Regions from separate parts of the Akkermansia sp. N21116 genome, predicted to be linked through region 3. Evidence: riboswitches for the same ligand, from Rfam matches in the RefSeq annotation. Region 3 holds a riboswitch; each other region holds the start of a gene.
What was found. A riboswitch is a leader RNA that binds a small molecule or an ion and turns the genes downstream of it on or off. The one in region 3 is predicted to bind cobalamin.
Positions count from the first base shown of each region.

Region 1 (5,314 bases), 1.4 Mb from region 3:
GCCCGGTCGTCCGTCTGGGGCGTGTCGTGTCCGTCAAGGACGGCATGCTGCAGACGGATTGCAAGGTCATCGGAGGAGACTCCGGAGGCCCCCTCTTCAATATGAAAGGAGAACTCGTCGGCATTCACAGTAAAGTAGGCACCGGACTGGAAGACAACGTCCACATCCCCATCGCTGTCTTTACCGCTTTGCTGGAACAGTCCCCCTCCGAACCATCGGCTGTCCAGGACTCGACCGGGCTTGAATTCGACAAACGCCTCAATGGTCGCGAAGTTCTCGCTTCCGCCGCCCCCGTGCGGCAGGACATACAAAACGCCAGTGTGGTCTTCTACGACGGCCACGACTCCATCGCCTACGGTATCCCCGTCAGCAGTGACGGGGACGTCACGACCAAATCCTCCGAAGTCCCGGAAGGTAAAACCTATCTGGTCCGGGCAGGTAATCAAAGTTACGCCGAAGCTATCTGCATCGCCCGGGATCCCTCCACCGACCTGGCCCTGTTCCATATTCCCGGCATGCAAATGCCGCAGCCCCGTTTCCGGGAAGAACCTCCCCCCATCGGCACGATCGTCGTCAGCAACGGCTCCACAACCAGAAAAGACCGCCGTATCCGCCTCGGCACGGTCGGCGCCACCACGCGTTCCATTCCCCGGAAATCTGATCTGATCCCTTACATGGGAATTGCTTTCGAACCGCCTTGCAGCATTGCCGAAGTCGTCTCCGGAACCCCCGCCGACCAAGCCGGACTAAAGCCTGGGGATACCGTCATCAGCCTGGCTGGCCATCCCGTCTCCTCTCTGGAAGATCTCGGCCCCGCCATGCAGGACAAAAAGCCGGGAGACGCCCTCCCCATCTCCGTTTCCCGCAAAGGCGCCCGCATCGATGCTACCATGCACCTGGCGGCCAGATCTGCTTTCGTGAAAGACGAAGACGCCCCTGATCCCAACGAAGACATCAACGGACGGGTCAGTTCTCGCCGTGATAATTTTCCGATGGTCATCCAGCACGACACCCCTCTGCAACCCTCCATGGCAGGAGGCCCTCTGATGGACCTCGACGGCAATATCATCGGTCTCAACATCGCCCGTGCCAACCGGGCGGAAACCTTCGCCCTCCCCATCCGCCTCGTTCTGGCAACATACCGGCGCATGAAGCAACAGGCAAAAACTCCATCAAATTCCCCATCGGACGGGATAAGTTCATCGACAAACCCATCTCCACTCCCTACACTGAAACAATGAGAAGACCTCCAATTCCCGGACTCGTCATGGCCGATGGCTGGCTGGCACCCTTCACCCGCCAAATCAAGGACAGACAACGCATGTTCGACTTCCGCCTCAAAGGGATCAGGGAACATTTCGGCACTCTGGAGGAATGCGCCAACGCATACAGGTATTACGGATTCAACCGCGATCCTGAGACCGGAGAATGGATTTATCGCGAATGGGCTCCCGGTGCGAGGGAACTTTATCTCATCGGTGACTTCAACGGCTGGAACCGCACTTCCCACCCGATGACACGCAACAACCGCGGTGTCTGGGAAATCCGCCTGCCCTCCGATTCCCTGATCCACGAACAGAGAGTCAAAGTCCATGTCATCGGAGCCGACGGAGAGCACAAGGACCGTATCCCCGCGTGGATCCATAGAGCCGTTCAAAACCCGGATACCTATGACTTTTCCGGCCAGATATGGGATCCGTCAACACCATACGACTGGCAAACTCCCCAGTTCGACCCCTCGCGCATCGACACACCCATGATCTATGAGGCCCATGTCGGCATGTCGGGGGAAGAAGAACGCATCCACAGCTACCGTGAATTTGCCGACCATGTCCTTCCGCGCATCTCCGCCGGCGGGTATAACACCATCCAGCTGATGGCTATCCAGGAACACCCGTATTACGGTTCCTTCGGCTACCATGTCTCCTCCTTTTTCGCACCTTCTTCCAGATTCGGTACACCGGACGATCTCAAGTACCTCATCGACAAGGCACACGGCCTTGGCATTGCCGTCCTCCTCGACATTGTTCACTCCCACGCCGTCAAGAATGAGGCCGAAGGGCTCAGCAACTTCGACGGTTCCGGCGGACAATATTTCCTCTCCGGTCAACGCGGACACCACCCTGACTGGGACTCGTGCTGTTTCGATTACGGACGCAACGAAGTCATTCAGTTCCTCCTCTCCAATGCACGGTGGTGGCTGGATGAATTTCACTTCGACGGATTCCGTTTCGACGGAATCACCTCCATGCTCTACTTCCACCGAGGACATGAACCATTCGACAACCTAGGAGCCTACTTCGGCCCCTCCGTCGACCACGATGCCGTAGCCTACCTTCAACTCGCCAACACCCTCATCCAGTCCGTCAAGCCGGGAGCAATCGTCATCGCGGAAGACATGTCCGGCATGCCCGGACTCTGCCGCCCCATCGATGAAGGAGGCATCGGCTTCACCCACCGCCTCGCCATGGGCATCCCCGACTACTGGATCAAACTCATCAAAGAAAAGAAGGATGAAGAGTGGCGCATGGGCGATATGTGGTACACCCTCTCCAACCGCCGCCATGGCGAGCCTCATATCGCCTACTGCGAAAGCCATGACCAAGCCCTTGTCGGCGACAAGACCCTTGCCTTCCGCCTCATGGATACCGACATGTACTGGTCCATGAGCAAAGATCAGAAAAGCATCGTCGTCGACCGCGGCATCGCCCTGCACAAAATGATCCGCCTCGTTTCCCTCGCCGCCGGCGGTGAAGGCTGGCTCACCTTCATGGGCAATGAATTCGGCCACCCGGAATGGATCGACTTCCCTCGGGAAGGTAACAACTGGTCCTACCAATACTGCCGCCGCCAATGGTCGCTTGTCGACAATCCCTCTCTGAAATTCGACTTCCTCCGGGAATTCGATAAAGCCATGGTGCATATGGCGAAACAGAGTCGCCTGCTGACCGTTTCCAACGCCTACCCTCTCAACATCGACGAAACCAACCAGGTACTCGCCTTCCGCCGGGGCAAACTGATCTTCATCTTCAACTGGTCCGGCGACAAGGCCCTGCCCGACTATCTCCTGCCCGTTGATGAAGAAGGAGAATGGCGCATCATCCTTGACACCGATGACCTCCGCTTTGGCGGATTCGGGCGTCAGGATAACGCCATCCACCACTTCACCGCCAACGGTAAGCTCTCTCTCTACCTCCTTCCGCGCACCGCCATCGTCCTCCAGCGAACGGGAAGGTAAAAACATCTTTGCTCCGAATCATCACCAACCGTCTCAAATGGTTTTCATCATTTGAGACGGCTTTGTTTTTCCCGTAAAGAAGAAAATACCATCCAACACAGTTGACTTGGAGGCATGATTTCTCTATCACTTTCGCCAAGCAACGGGGAATTCCGTGAGAACCGGAAACAGTCGCGCTGCGGTATCGGGTTACGACTCTTCAAGGCGGTCACACGCTTAAGCCAGTCCCGCAAGGGGTGAAGGCGAAGAGAAGAAATGAAGCCCGGAGTCCGAATATCCGTTATGACCACATAGACTATTCAACGCATGATTGATCCAAACACTCTTCTGAAGAAGGGCTTACCTCCTTGTTTCGCCCTGTCGCCGTCACCCTGGGCACAGACTCTACCGCCATCGCTGACGAACCTTGCCGTTGTTGGTTAAGGGCTTTTGCAACCGACATTTTTTTGCTGGGTCTTCACCTCATGATTGAGGGGTTGCCTTGTCTGATTTCTTTATTCGTAAAACACCCGTTCTTTGAATCCCATTTTACCATGATCCTCCGCTTCTTCAAAACCCTTTGCATCCTCGCCACCGCCAGCCTTGGTACTTCCATGCTCCCCGCCCAGACTCCAATCGACCGGGACGGTCTCCTCATCGTCGCCTTCGGAACAAGCCATCAAAAAGCTTTGACGTCCTACACCAGTACGGAGAAAACACTCACAACCTGTTTCCCGGCAGATAAAACATCCTGGGCTTACACCTCCGACATCATCCGCCACAAGATCGCCAAAGAAGGCCGCCCTGTTCCGTCTATCCAGGAAAGCCTTAAAATGCTCTCGGACAAAGGCGTCAAAACCCTCTGCGTCCAGTCGCTCCACATGGCAGCCGGAGAAGAATTCTCCCAAATGGAACGCACGATTCAGCGTTATCTGGAGCACAATCCCGGGGCATTTGAAAAAGTTTTGATCGGTCGCCCCCTGCTGGAAAGCAACCGCGATATGCAGGAAGTGGTCACCGCCATCCTCACGGAGTTCCCTCAGGAACGCAAGGCAGACGAAGCCATTGTTCTGATGGGGCACGGTCAGAAGGAAGGCCGCGCCGACCTCGTGTTCGCTGCCGTGCAAACCGAGCTTCACCGGAAGGATCCCAAGGCATTCCTGGCCACAGTCGAAGGAACAACGGGGTTCGATTCCATCCTTGCCGAACTGAAGAAGCTCCAGAAACAGGGGCTCAAAACCGTATGGCTGGCACCTTTCATGATCGTTGCTGGCGACCACGCCACGAATGACCTCGCCGGAGACGAAGAAGACTCCTGGGCAAGCGTCCTGAAGAAGGAGGGCTTCGAAGTCAAATTGAACCTCAAGGGACTGGGCGAACTGCAAGGCATCCGTAATGTCTTTCTGCGCCACGCCCGCGAAACGACGGACAACATCCTGGTCGTCAAAAAAGGAATGAAAGAATAAACATCTATGCAACTCGGCACATTTTACGGCGTGGGCATCGGCCCCGGAAACCCAGAGTACCTGACGCTTCGTGCCGCAAGGGTTCTCGCGGAAGTAGACATCATCTTCACAGTAACGGGGCCCAACACGGAAACCAGCATTTCGTCCTCCGTTGTCGAATCGCTGGGAGCCATCAAGGGCACCATCGTCCCCCTGCTCTTCTCCATGTCGCGCGACAAGACGGATCGCGAGCTTCACATCGCTGCCAACGCCATGATTATTGCCCAACAGCTGGAGGAAGGCAAAAACTGTGCCTTTGCCACGCTGGGCGACGCCATGACCTACAGCACATTCGGATATATCCTCAAGTTGTTGCAGACACAAATGCCCGGATTGAAGACGGAGGTCGTACCGGGCATTACCTCGTATTGCACGCTCTCTTCACTCTCCCAAACGGTGCTTGTGGAAAATGGTGAAAGCCTGCGCGTCATCCCGGCATTCCGTGCGGAAATGGTCGATCAGCTCGACTTCCCGCCCAATTCAACCACGGTGCTGATGAAAACCTACCGGAGCCGCAATGCCCTCATCCGCAGGGTACTCAATGAACCCGGCACCCGGATCGTCTATGGCGAACGCCTTGGCATGCCCGGAC
Region 1 covers NZ_CP139035.1:3,056,366-3,061,679, forward strand. Annotated here, with positions in the region: gene QET93_RS11595 (trypsin-like peptidase domain-containing protein) at 1-1,241, shown strand, start outside; gene QET93_RS11600 (alpha amylase C-terminal domain-containing protein) at 1,238-3,238, shown strand; cobalamin riboswitch at 3,337-3,538, shown strand; gene QET93_RS11605 (sirohydrochlorin cobaltochelatase) at 3,772-4,683, shown strand; gene cobI (precorrin-2 C(20)-methyltransferase) at 4,690-5,314, shown strand, end outside.
Region 1: it holds a riboswitch for cobalamin, as region 3 does, so the genes downstream of both, QET93_RS11605 (sirohydrochlorin cobaltochelatase) here and QET93_RS06575 (TonB-dependent receptor) in region 3, are expected to answer to the same signal.

Region 2 (5,314 bases), 670 kb from region 3:
GCTTGGCATCTTCGCGGGCGAAGCGGTGCGTGGTGCCTTCGGCCGGGGTTGCTTCCAGGTTGTAGAGGTTGCCGGTTTCCTCTTGGAAGAGGCGTATTTTATCCCGCATGAATTCCAGGATTTCCCGGGCCATGGCGATGCCTTGGTCGGTGCTGATGTCCATGGTATCGTTGGAGAAATTCCTCAGGAGTTCATTCATTCCGTTGACGCCGATGGTGGAGAAATGGTTGCGGAATCCGGGCAGATAGCGCCGGGTATAGGGATAGAGTCCGCGGTCATAGAGTTCCTGAATGAATGTGCGTTTTTTTTCCAGAGTGGATTTGGCCAGTTCCATGAGCAGGGAAAGGTGTTTGAAGAGGTTTTCCCTGTTTTGCTTGTAGAGGTAGCCGAGGCGGGCCAGGTTGATAGTGACGACGCCGATGGAGCCCGTCATTTCCGCAGAGCCGAACAGGCCTCCTCCGCGCTTGAGCAGTTCTCTCAGGTCGAGCTGCAGGCGGCAGCACATGGATCTTACGGCATCGGGTTTGTAGGCGCGTTCATCGGGAATTTTATTGCCGTTTTCGTCACGGGTATATTGACTGCCGATGAAGTTCTGGAAATAGGAAGAACCTATCTTGGCGGCATTTTCGAAGAGTAGGGGGACATTGGGGTTGTCCCAGTCGAAATCTTCCGTGATGTTGACGGTAGGGATGGGAAAGGTGAACGGTTGTCCGGTGCTGTCCCCTTCCGTGAGGACTTCGTAGAAAGCCTTGTTAATCAGGTCCATTTCCGGCTGGAAATGTTTGAACGTCATCTTCTCCGGAGATTCAGCCCCTCGTTCCCGGGCAAGAGCGTCAAGCCGGGGATCGTTGATTCCTTCAAGCAGGTGTTTACCTCCGCTGAAGGGGACTTGTTCGCGCAAGTCACGGGGTACCGTCCAGTCGATGGTTACATTGGTGAAGGGAGACTGTCCCCAGCGAGATGGCACGTTCAGGTTGTAAACGAATCCCCGTATGGCTTTTTTCAAGACCTGGAACGAGGGTTGATCTTTGAAGACATAGGGAGCCAGGAAGGTATCGAAGGAGCTGAAAGCCTGGGCTCCCGCCCATTCGCTTTGGAGGATTCCCAGGAAGTTTGCCATTTGTCCGAGAGCTTCCTTCAGATGTTTCGGGGGGCGGCTGTTCACTCGTGAACGGACGCCGTTGAACCCTTCGTTGAGAAGATTCCGCAGGCTCCAGCCGGCACAATAGCCTGTCAGACAGTCCAGATCGTGGATGTGGTAGTCACCGTTGCGATGGGCTGCTCCTTCCTCTTCCGAGTACACTTGGTCGAGCCAGTAATTGGCAATGACCTTGCCGGCGGTATTGTTGATCAGGCCGGCATTGGAATAGGTCGTGTTGGAGTTGGCCGCGATGCGCCAGTCCGTCCGTCCGATGTATTCTTCAACGGTTTGTTTGCAATCGACATAAGTATTGCCGTGGTAAATGCCTCCTATTTGTTCCCGCTGCATCTTGTGCAGGAAGCGGTAGGTGATAAAAGAACGAGCCGTCTCGAAACATCCGCACTTGAACAAGGTTCGTTCGATCAGATCCTGGACTTCTTCTACGGTTACGGATTCACGGGAACCCAGCGATGCGAGGACTCGGACATAGACGAAATCGTCATATTTTGTCCCGGAACTGTGGAAGGCTTTCCGGATTGCTTCCTCGATCTTGTATCCTTGGAAGCTCTCGGATTTACCGTTTCTTTTGATGATTGTGGAGACCATGCGGCGCAGATATTTGAAGGTGGCGTAAAAGACGCATCGCGCGGCATGTACACACGACATCCCCGGGAAGGGGATGGGGCGGGTACAAAAGAAAACAAATACAAAAAAGAATTGCGGAGGTGGGGATAGCTTGGAGGATCCATTCAGATTGCCTTTGCCGACCGGTTGCCGGAATTCCGATTCGTACGCGCATCCTTTCGCGAGATGGTGATACTATGGTTGCCCAGGTCGTCTTCTGGCTTCCGGTTCTTGACCATATTTTTCGGGATGAACTTCCCACTTCCTCTCGGGAGCAGTGTCCACTCCGGGATCAACCGGTTACAGCGGCGCGTCCGCGACGGATTTTCACCGTCTTCCGTTACCTGTGCTGGAACGGTTTCTACATCAATCAAGCGCGAGGATGCAAGAGAATTTTCTCATTTTGTATGTAAATATTATCATACATACAATATATTGTAGTCTATAGAGAAAACCTGACTTGAATTGTGTGAGGCGCATTTGGCGGTTTTATCGAAGTATGAACAACCGGATATTCGGGCGTAGGATAGGGATGAAAATCCGCTCCAAATGGGTCAACGCCTGTTCGGTACAGCAGAGTCCTCTTTCGATGGCGTCTTGAAAAAGAGAAGGGAAGGCTCCGTGTCCTCAATCGTTTTTATTATTTTTTGGATTTCGACGATTTTATCGAATTGCTTCTTCTGAGCATATTGGGCTTGTTGCTGGAGAATTGTTTTCAAATAAGCCTGCTTGATTTGTTCTCCCAGCTGCTCTTTCTGAATTGTGTAGGCCGTGGCAAGGCGGAGAACTTCCCGGGGAAGCTTTTCTTCCTTGACCGGAGAATCGGGAGATTTGACGATATCCTGGATCAGTGTAACGGTGGCGAAGTCCTGTTTCTTGACATATTTCTGCTGGAGTTTCTTGAGAGAGGCGATGTATTTGTTTCTCAGGATATCACTGCGAGAATGGAACATTTTTGAGAACTCCGGCATGAGCGGGAGTGAGGCCGCCGGTGGAACGGCATCGTTGTAGAAATTGACGTTGTTGATTTTCATCGTACCTTTCATGATATGAAAGTTTCCGAATGCTTGACCGAACTGGGCTCCAGTGAGAGCCGGATGTTTTGGATCCCAGTTTGTGATGGAACCAGTCAGTAAATCGTTGATGTAGATGGAAAGGGTATGTGCGGACAAATCGGAAACGATGCAAAATTTGATCCATTCGTCCGACTGAAGATCCTTGATTGTTAAACCGGTATCGATGGATTTGACATTTCCGGTTTCCTCTCCACCAAAGGAAACGGCTCCGTTGATCATGTTATAAAGGTAAAGCTTTCCTTTATTGTCAAATTGTAATTGAAGAGAATAGAAATTAGCGTTGTAGTTTTGACTATTGAAATAATGGTGATTATTCGAATACAAGCTCAGAATTGTTTTTCCGTTATTGTTATCGCAGGAGAGGTTTTTCACGTCGAAACTGACTGTGAAATTGGAGGGGAAATCGGTAATTTTTTCGGCAAACGGTACCCTGCCAGCACCAAAAGAGGCATAGTCGTCACCGGGATTGTATCTGAATAGCGCATACCATTTGGTAGCTTTAATTTGAGCCCCGTCCGGTGTGTATTTCCATGAATAAACGGGTGTGGCTGCCTCGGATATTGCTATGGCAAAGAGGAAAATAAATAGGAGGGGGAGTCGATTCATGGATAAACGATTTATGGTTGATCTATTTTTGAAGAAAACGTTTTATGGACGACCAATAGTCATTTTTTCTTTATTGTCATAAAGAGTTCAGTGGGAGATGTTTCCTCGATTGTTTTTATTATTTTTTGGATTTCGACGATTTTATCGAATTGCTTCTTCTGAGCATATTGGGCTTGTTGCTGGAGAATTGTTTTCAAATAAGCCTGCTTGATTTGTTCTCCCAGCTGCTCTTTCTGAATTGTGTAGGCCGTGGCAAGGTGGAGTACTTCCCGGGGAAGCTTTTCTTCCTTGACCGGAGAATCGGGAGATTTGACGATATTCTGGATCAGTGTAACGGTAGCGAAGTCCTGTTTCTTGACATATTTCTGCTGGAGTTTCTTGAGAGAAGCGATGTATTTGTTTCTCAGGATATCACTGCGCGAATGAAACATTTTTGAGAATTCCGGCATGCGCGGCATCTTTGAGAAGAGTGAGGCCGCCGGCGGAACGGCATCGTTGTAGAAATTGACGTTGTTGATTTCCATCGTGCCGTTCAGAGATGAGGTGATTCCGAACACTTTTCCGAATTGGGCGCCCGTAAGTGCCGGATGTTTTGGATCCCAGTTTGTGATGGAACCAGTCAGTAAATCTTTGATGTAGATGGAAAGAGTGTGTGCGGACAAATCGGAAACGATGCAAAATTTGATCCATTCGTCCGACTGAAGATTCTTGGTCGTTAAACCGGTATCGATGAATTTGGCATTTCCGGTCTTGTCTCCGCCAAAAGAAACGGCTCCATGTAACCTATTATAGAAATACAGTTTTCCTTTTTCGTTGAATTTTAATTCTAGAGGATAATCGGTAGTATCGTTATTGAGATACAGACTCAAGAGTGTTTTTCCTTGGCTATTGATATTGGAAAGGCATTTTATATCGAATCTGACAGTAAAACTGGCAGGGATCTCGGTAATTTCCGTTTTAAACGGAGTATTCCCGAATCCGAAAATGGCAAATTCATCACCTTTTGTATACTTGAATGAACTAAGCCATCCGGGGGCGTTGATCTGTGTCCCATCCGGTGTGTATTTCCATGAATAAACGGGTGTGGCTGCTTCGGATATCGCTATGGCAAAGAGGAAAATCAAGAGGAAGGGGAGTCGATTCATGGATAGACTATGTTATGGTTTATTTCTTTCTTAAGAATACGTCTCATGAACATTTAACAGTCATTTCTTGTCTGTTTTCATAAAAAGTTCGGATGGATATGTTTGTTCGATTGTTTTTATTATTTTTTGGATTTCAGCGATTTTATCGAATTGTTTCTTCTGAGCATATTGGGCTTGTTGCTGGAGAATTGTTTTCAAATAAGCCTGCTTGATTTGTTCTCCCAGCTGCTCTTTCTGAATTGTGTAGGCCGTGGCAAGGCGGAGTACTTCCCGGGGAAGCTTTTCTTCCTTGACCGGAGAATCGGGAGATTTGACGATATTCTGGATCAGTGTAACGGTGGCGAAGTCCTGTTTCTTGACGTACTTTTGCTGGATTTTCTGGAGAGAAGCGATGTATTTGTTTCTCAGGATGTCACTGCGCGAATGGAACATTTTTGAGAACTCCGGCATGAGCGGCATGTCGGCGAAGAGAGAACCTGGCGGAACGGCATCGTTGTAGAAATTGACGTTGTTGATTTTTATCGTGCCGCTCATGGTATGGACTTTTCCGAATGCTTGACCGAACTGGGCGCCCGTAAGGGCCGGATGTTTCGGGTTCCAGTTTGTGATGGAACCAGCCATGGAACCGTTGACGTAGATGGAAAGAGTATGTGCGGACAAATCGGAAACGATGCAGAATTTGATCCATTTGTCCGACTGAAGATCATGGCTGGTCAAACCAG
Region 2 covers NZ_CP139035.1:2,370,441-2,375,754, reverse strand. Annotated here, with positions in the region: gene QET93_RS09170 (ribonucleoside triphosphate reductase) at 1-1,747, opposite strand, end outside; cobalamin riboswitch at 1,955-2,134, opposite strand; gene QET93_RS09165 (hypothetical protein) at 2,320-3,447, opposite strand; gene QET93_RS09160 (hypothetical protein) at 3,507-4,592, opposite strand; gene QET93_RS09155 (LamG-like jellyroll fold domain-containing protein) at 4,653-5,314, opposite strand, start outside.
Region 2: it holds a riboswitch for cobalamin, as region 3 does, so the genes downstream of both, QET93_RS09170 (ribonucleoside triphosphate reductase) here and QET93_RS06575 (TonB-dependent receptor) in region 3, are expected to answer to the same signal.

Region 3 (5,314 bases):
ATGAACGGAGAGAAAGCAGCCTTTGATTTCTTCTGAAAAAGTTTGTTGTAAGGGCGAATTGGATTGTCAGCAAGGGACTCATATGCCAAAAGAACGGTTGTTTCCCTATGAAAAATCAATTCCTGCTCCTGATATTGACCGGCATTGTGGCTGCAAGCTCCGTGCTTGAAGCCAGGGTGTGGACTAATGGGAACGGAGCGACGATTTCGGGAAACCTGGTCGAGGTACGCGATGCTGAATTGGATATCCTGCTGGCCGACGGGAGGCGGGTAACGATTCCCCGTAAGATTTTGTCCGGAGTGGACAATGCCTATGCCGATGAATGGCTGCGCCGTTCTCGCGATGGAGAAGGACCTCCTCCGGAGGACCAGTTCCCTCAGCCGCAGCAAGTAACGGATACGAGTACTGACAAGAAGGTTGTGCCGACCAATTGGATGGATCCGTGGCCGAAAAAGTCGGGATATGATGGCGTCATTATGTTCAAGGTCCTTCAGCAGCTGGACGGGTACAGCGTCTATGAGTCCGATCATTTCCGGATAGAATCTCCCAAACCTTTGGATCGTACGGAGCTGGATGCCTTGTTCATCCGGTTTGAATCGGCTTTGGCCGCTTTGGCCGCGCTGCCGTTTAACCTTCGCTTGGCAATGGCTCCTCCGGTGCGGTATGTGATACGAGTTTCTTTCGACGATGCCGGCTGGAAAGAATCCGGGGGAGGCGACGGTGAAATGATCGGGGTTTCCGGTACACATTTTATCGTCCGCTTGAATAGGACGGATCCGGATTTTCCTGTTAGTATTGAATTGAGAAAGAGAGCGACGATTCCGGATTTTTCCTACTTGAAGCCCATCCATATCATGACCCATTGGGTCATGCAGTTCTTGGGCAAAATCTATTGGCTGAACGAGGGACTGGCTTCCTACATGGAGGTGATGCCGGAAAAGGAAGGCATGTTCGATTACGAACATGACATCGCTTTGTCGGCCCGTTCCGTTCCGCGTACAATCCGTAAAAGCAGCCTTTCCCTTCCTTCCTTGGAGAAGATTTTGACTCAGGAAGGTGCCCCTCAAGGTTCCGAACGGGACTTGATGAGGATGAAAGCCGGTGTTTTGTTGGTTACCGTGTTCTTTATTCGCATGGATCGTGGCGGAGGAGAAATGAAAAATCTGCGTCGTTACCTCCAGCAGATCCAGCGCGATGGAAAGGGGAATCCGGTTGAGTTGCTTCTCGATGGCAGAACATGGAAGGAATTGGAAAATGAGATAGTCGACGCATGGCGTCCTCACCGCGTAATCCTGAAATTCGACAGCAAGTGATGCCGGTGTCCGAATGCCATTGGCAACGGTTGGCATGCACGCAATTAAGCATTGATCGCGGACAGGAGGCATAGTAGTTCATCCGTATGATACGAAGCGTTCGCGGATGGTTGTTGTCACTGGGTATGGTTTGTACTGTCCTGGCGGTCGATTCATGTCCGGGAGCTGTTTCTGAACCACCTCCTCTGGATCCCGGGGTTTTCATCGGTGTTCCGTCTCTTGCTCCGTCCCGGGGCGAGGGTAGAGGGGCAGCCGTTGTGCCGGCCTCGGAAAATATTCCGACTGCGGAACCCGTAGCGGAGGAGAATATCCCGACTGCGGTGCCGGTATCCCCCGAGGAGCTGGCTCCAGCCAATACTCAGGCCGTCCAAGTGCCCGTTATACCCAAGGCATCCCAAATCCCGGTGGATCAGAACAAGACTCAGGTTGCCATCCTGTGCTATCATGATTTTAGCGAGGAAAAACCTGTGACGGAGATGCGTATGCGTACCTCTGTTTTCCGTCGTCAGATGCAGGCATTGAAGGATGCAGGCATGCCCGTTATTACCCTGAAAGAATTCAGGGAATGGAAGAATGGCGACCGTCGCCTTCCGGAGTATTGTGTGATGATCACGGTCGACGATGGCTGGAAAAGCCTCTATACGGACGCCTTTCCGGTGTTGAAGGAAATGGAATTTCCGTTCACGGTGTTTCCCTATACCAATTATTTGACTGGCCGGGGGGCGTCGTTGAGTATTGAACAGGTTAAGGAAATGGTGCGTGCCGGGGCTACTCTCGGAAGCCATTCCACAAGCCATCTCTACCCCTCGGCATGGAAGCGAGTCCAGCGTAAGGGGCAGGAAGCCTATTCCACTCTGATCGACCGGGAAATCGGCAAGTCTCGGGAGTGGCTGCAGGCCAATTTTAATGTACCGATTGAATTCTACTGTTATCCCGGAGGGTATCATACGCCGGAAATGATCGAAAAACTGCCGACATACGGTTACGTGGGCGCTGTGACAGTCGTCCAGAGGAAGACCTTGCATGAAACGGACAATTGGCAGATTCCCCGTTACGTCGTATTTGGCAACAATCCGAGGATTTTTGCCAATGCCGTGACGTTCCATCCTTTGGGAGAATCGGGGGCTTCGGGGGTATCCGATTCCGGGGCAGGAAGCATATCGGTTGCCTCCATGTCTTCCTCATTGCTTCCTCCTCCTATGCAAACTGTTCAGCCTACTGCCAATGCCGTGATTGCGGATCTAGCTCCCGTCATATCGATTGATTTGAGTAATGAACGGGATGTAAATCCGGACTCTATTGTGATGATGATCAATGGATTGGGTAAAGTTCCCGCTTCCTATGATCCCGTCCGGAAAATGTATTCCTGGAAAGCGAACCGTCCGTTCCGTGTCGATACCGTGACCGTATTCGTATCCTGGAAAACCTTTTCTTCTTCCCAGCCTCAGAGTGTCCGGTGGCAATTCGGTGTGTCGGAACCCAAGTCTCATTATGTGCCGGCAAATGTTGTAAAGTGACACTCTCTTCAATTTGGTGTTGACCTTAGGAACAAAATTGTGTTGATTGCGGGCATGGGTTCGCCATGGAGCGGATCACAGACTTCTATGGAAGCCCGTGGCACGGGCAGGCAATAGATGGGGAATACCGGTGAAAATCCGGAGCTGTACCGCAACTGTAAACGGAAGCATGCTTTCGCAAGCCAGAAAACCAGCCATGGGAGTTGTCCTATTTGACCGGCGAAGTACCGGTTTTAAGGCGTTACAACTATGATATGCTATAGAAAAGCACTCGAAATGGGTGCTATTGCTGTCGGTCTGGCCCTTGTGGCTTCAGGCCAAGTCTCTCTCGGAGCGAATGCTGACAATCAGTCGGCAACCCAGCCAGCCGGTGCTCAGGAGCAGAAAACTGTACCTGCCCAGACTGTCGCCGTCTTACCGGAAATGACTGTTTCCTCCCACTATGTAGGAGTGCCATACACGTCTTCCGGCGTCTCTGTGAGTATTATTGATCCGAAGGCTTTCGAAGAACGCGGGATTGAAACTCTTTCCGGTGCTCTTGCCCGCACTCCTGGCGTGTATATGCTGGAAGACGGCAGTGTTGGTCAGCGTGGATCCATGGGATACATGACTGTTCGCGGTGTTAATTTGGCTGGCGGTACATCTTTGATGATCGACGGCATGCGCGTATCCGATGTGCGTAATGCCATGTCGTACGACAGTCTTGGTTCCGGCCCTGGACAACTTTATGGCCAGGGTAGCCTCTTTGACTTGGGTGGCGCGGAACTTGTCAAAGGACCTCAAGGGGCCGTCTACGGCAACAACTCGTATGCCGGCGTTTTGGCTCTTTCTACACCGGAAGGATCGGGCAAACCCTCCCTTTCCATTTTCAACGAGGCCGGTTCTTTTGGTTCCTATACGGGAACGGTGACGTCTCAGGGCAAAATCAAAAAACTGGGTTATTTTGTAGGAGTCGGTTTTGAAACGACCGAAAACGATCTTCATTATTTGGGGGCTTCCGGTCCTTATGCCTACCCCAATCCGGGACAAGCCAATAATTACGGTGATTTTCGCCAATGGCAGGAAGCTCTGCGCCTGACCTATGATATTAACAAGGACAACAAGTTGAGCTTGACCTACCGCCGGATGGATTCGCAATTGGACAATCCGAGTTTAGTTTATGGAGCAACAGGTTCGACTGTTGAGCGCGACCGTTTCGATATGCGCAGCAACTTGTTGACTGCAACGTTGGATTCCAACATCAACAAGATCTGGTCGACTACCTTCATGATGGGGTACTATGACCGCCATTTTAAGGATAACCTGATCGACGGAAACTCCTGGACGGATCACAGCAAGTTTCAGATGGAATGGCGTAATGCATTGACGTGGAATAGGGAATGGAAAACAATCCTTGGCATGGCCTGGGATCGTACGGATTACAACTGTTTGAATAATTACGTCGATATCGACGAAATGGAGAGCAATCTCGCCTGGTTTGCCGAACAGATGTGGTCTCCGACCCGTTATCTGGATTTCAGTGCCGTCGGCCGTTTGGAACACAGCACCATCTGGAACAACAATGCTACATGGCGTTTTGCCGGATCATGGAAAGTAAACGGCCGTGAAGATTCTCCGACTCGAATTTTCGGTTCCGTTGGTTCCGGTTTCCGCGCTCCTTCCGAATGGGAACGCTACGCGAACTGCAATATAGGAGGCTGGTCGTATATCGGCAACCCTGATTTGAAAATTTCCCGTTCCCTTGGCGGCGATCTGGGCATTGAACAGCGTCTCGTCAAGAACCATTACCTGACGGTTACCGGTTTCTGGACGCGTATTAATGACATGATCAATCCCAAAACGGGTTATACGACTCCCGGCGACTATTCTACCGCCTTCTCCACATGGGAAAATACAAGTCATGGCACGATGACTGGGGTGGAAACTTCCCTGCGCGGGGAATTCAGCTGCGCCTGGAAACCCGGCTACACCCTTGGCTACACCTACGTGATGCCCAAGGATAATGATGGCAAACAGCTTCTCGGGACGGCTCGCAATACGGTCAGCGGTGAAATCCATGTTTCACCTCTGGAACGCCTGACTACCGGTCTTGGTATTTTGTCCGCCAGCAACCGTTGCGATACATCGACATCGGGCGGCAAGTATCTGGATGATTATGTAACGCTGCGTTGGTTTGTCCGTTATAAAGTGACGGACAACATGACTCTGCATTTCCGTGTGGAAAACCTTCTCAACGAGAAATACATCGTGACGAACGACTACAACTTCGGTGCCTTGCAGGCCCGTGGAATCGGGGTGTTCGGCGGTGTTACCCTTGAGTTCTAAAGATCGTTTCTTCATATTGTTGTTGAATTGCTGAAAAGGTCCATCCCTGTCGGGAATCCTCATGTTCGGTAGGCGAAGACCGGACGGAAGATTCTTCTGCGGGGATGGATTCTTTTTTCTGATGGATGAACGGCGGTTTTTCCCGCATGATATCTCCCG
Region 3 covers NZ_CP139035.1:1,699,701-1,705,014, forward strand. Annotated here, with positions in the region: gene QET93_RS06565 (hypothetical protein) at 108-1,313, shown strand; gene QET93_RS06570 (polysaccharide deacetylase family protein) at 1,400-2,830, shown strand; cobalamin riboswitch at 2,912-3,044, shown strand; gene QET93_RS06575 (TonB-dependent receptor) at 3,107-5,155, shown strand.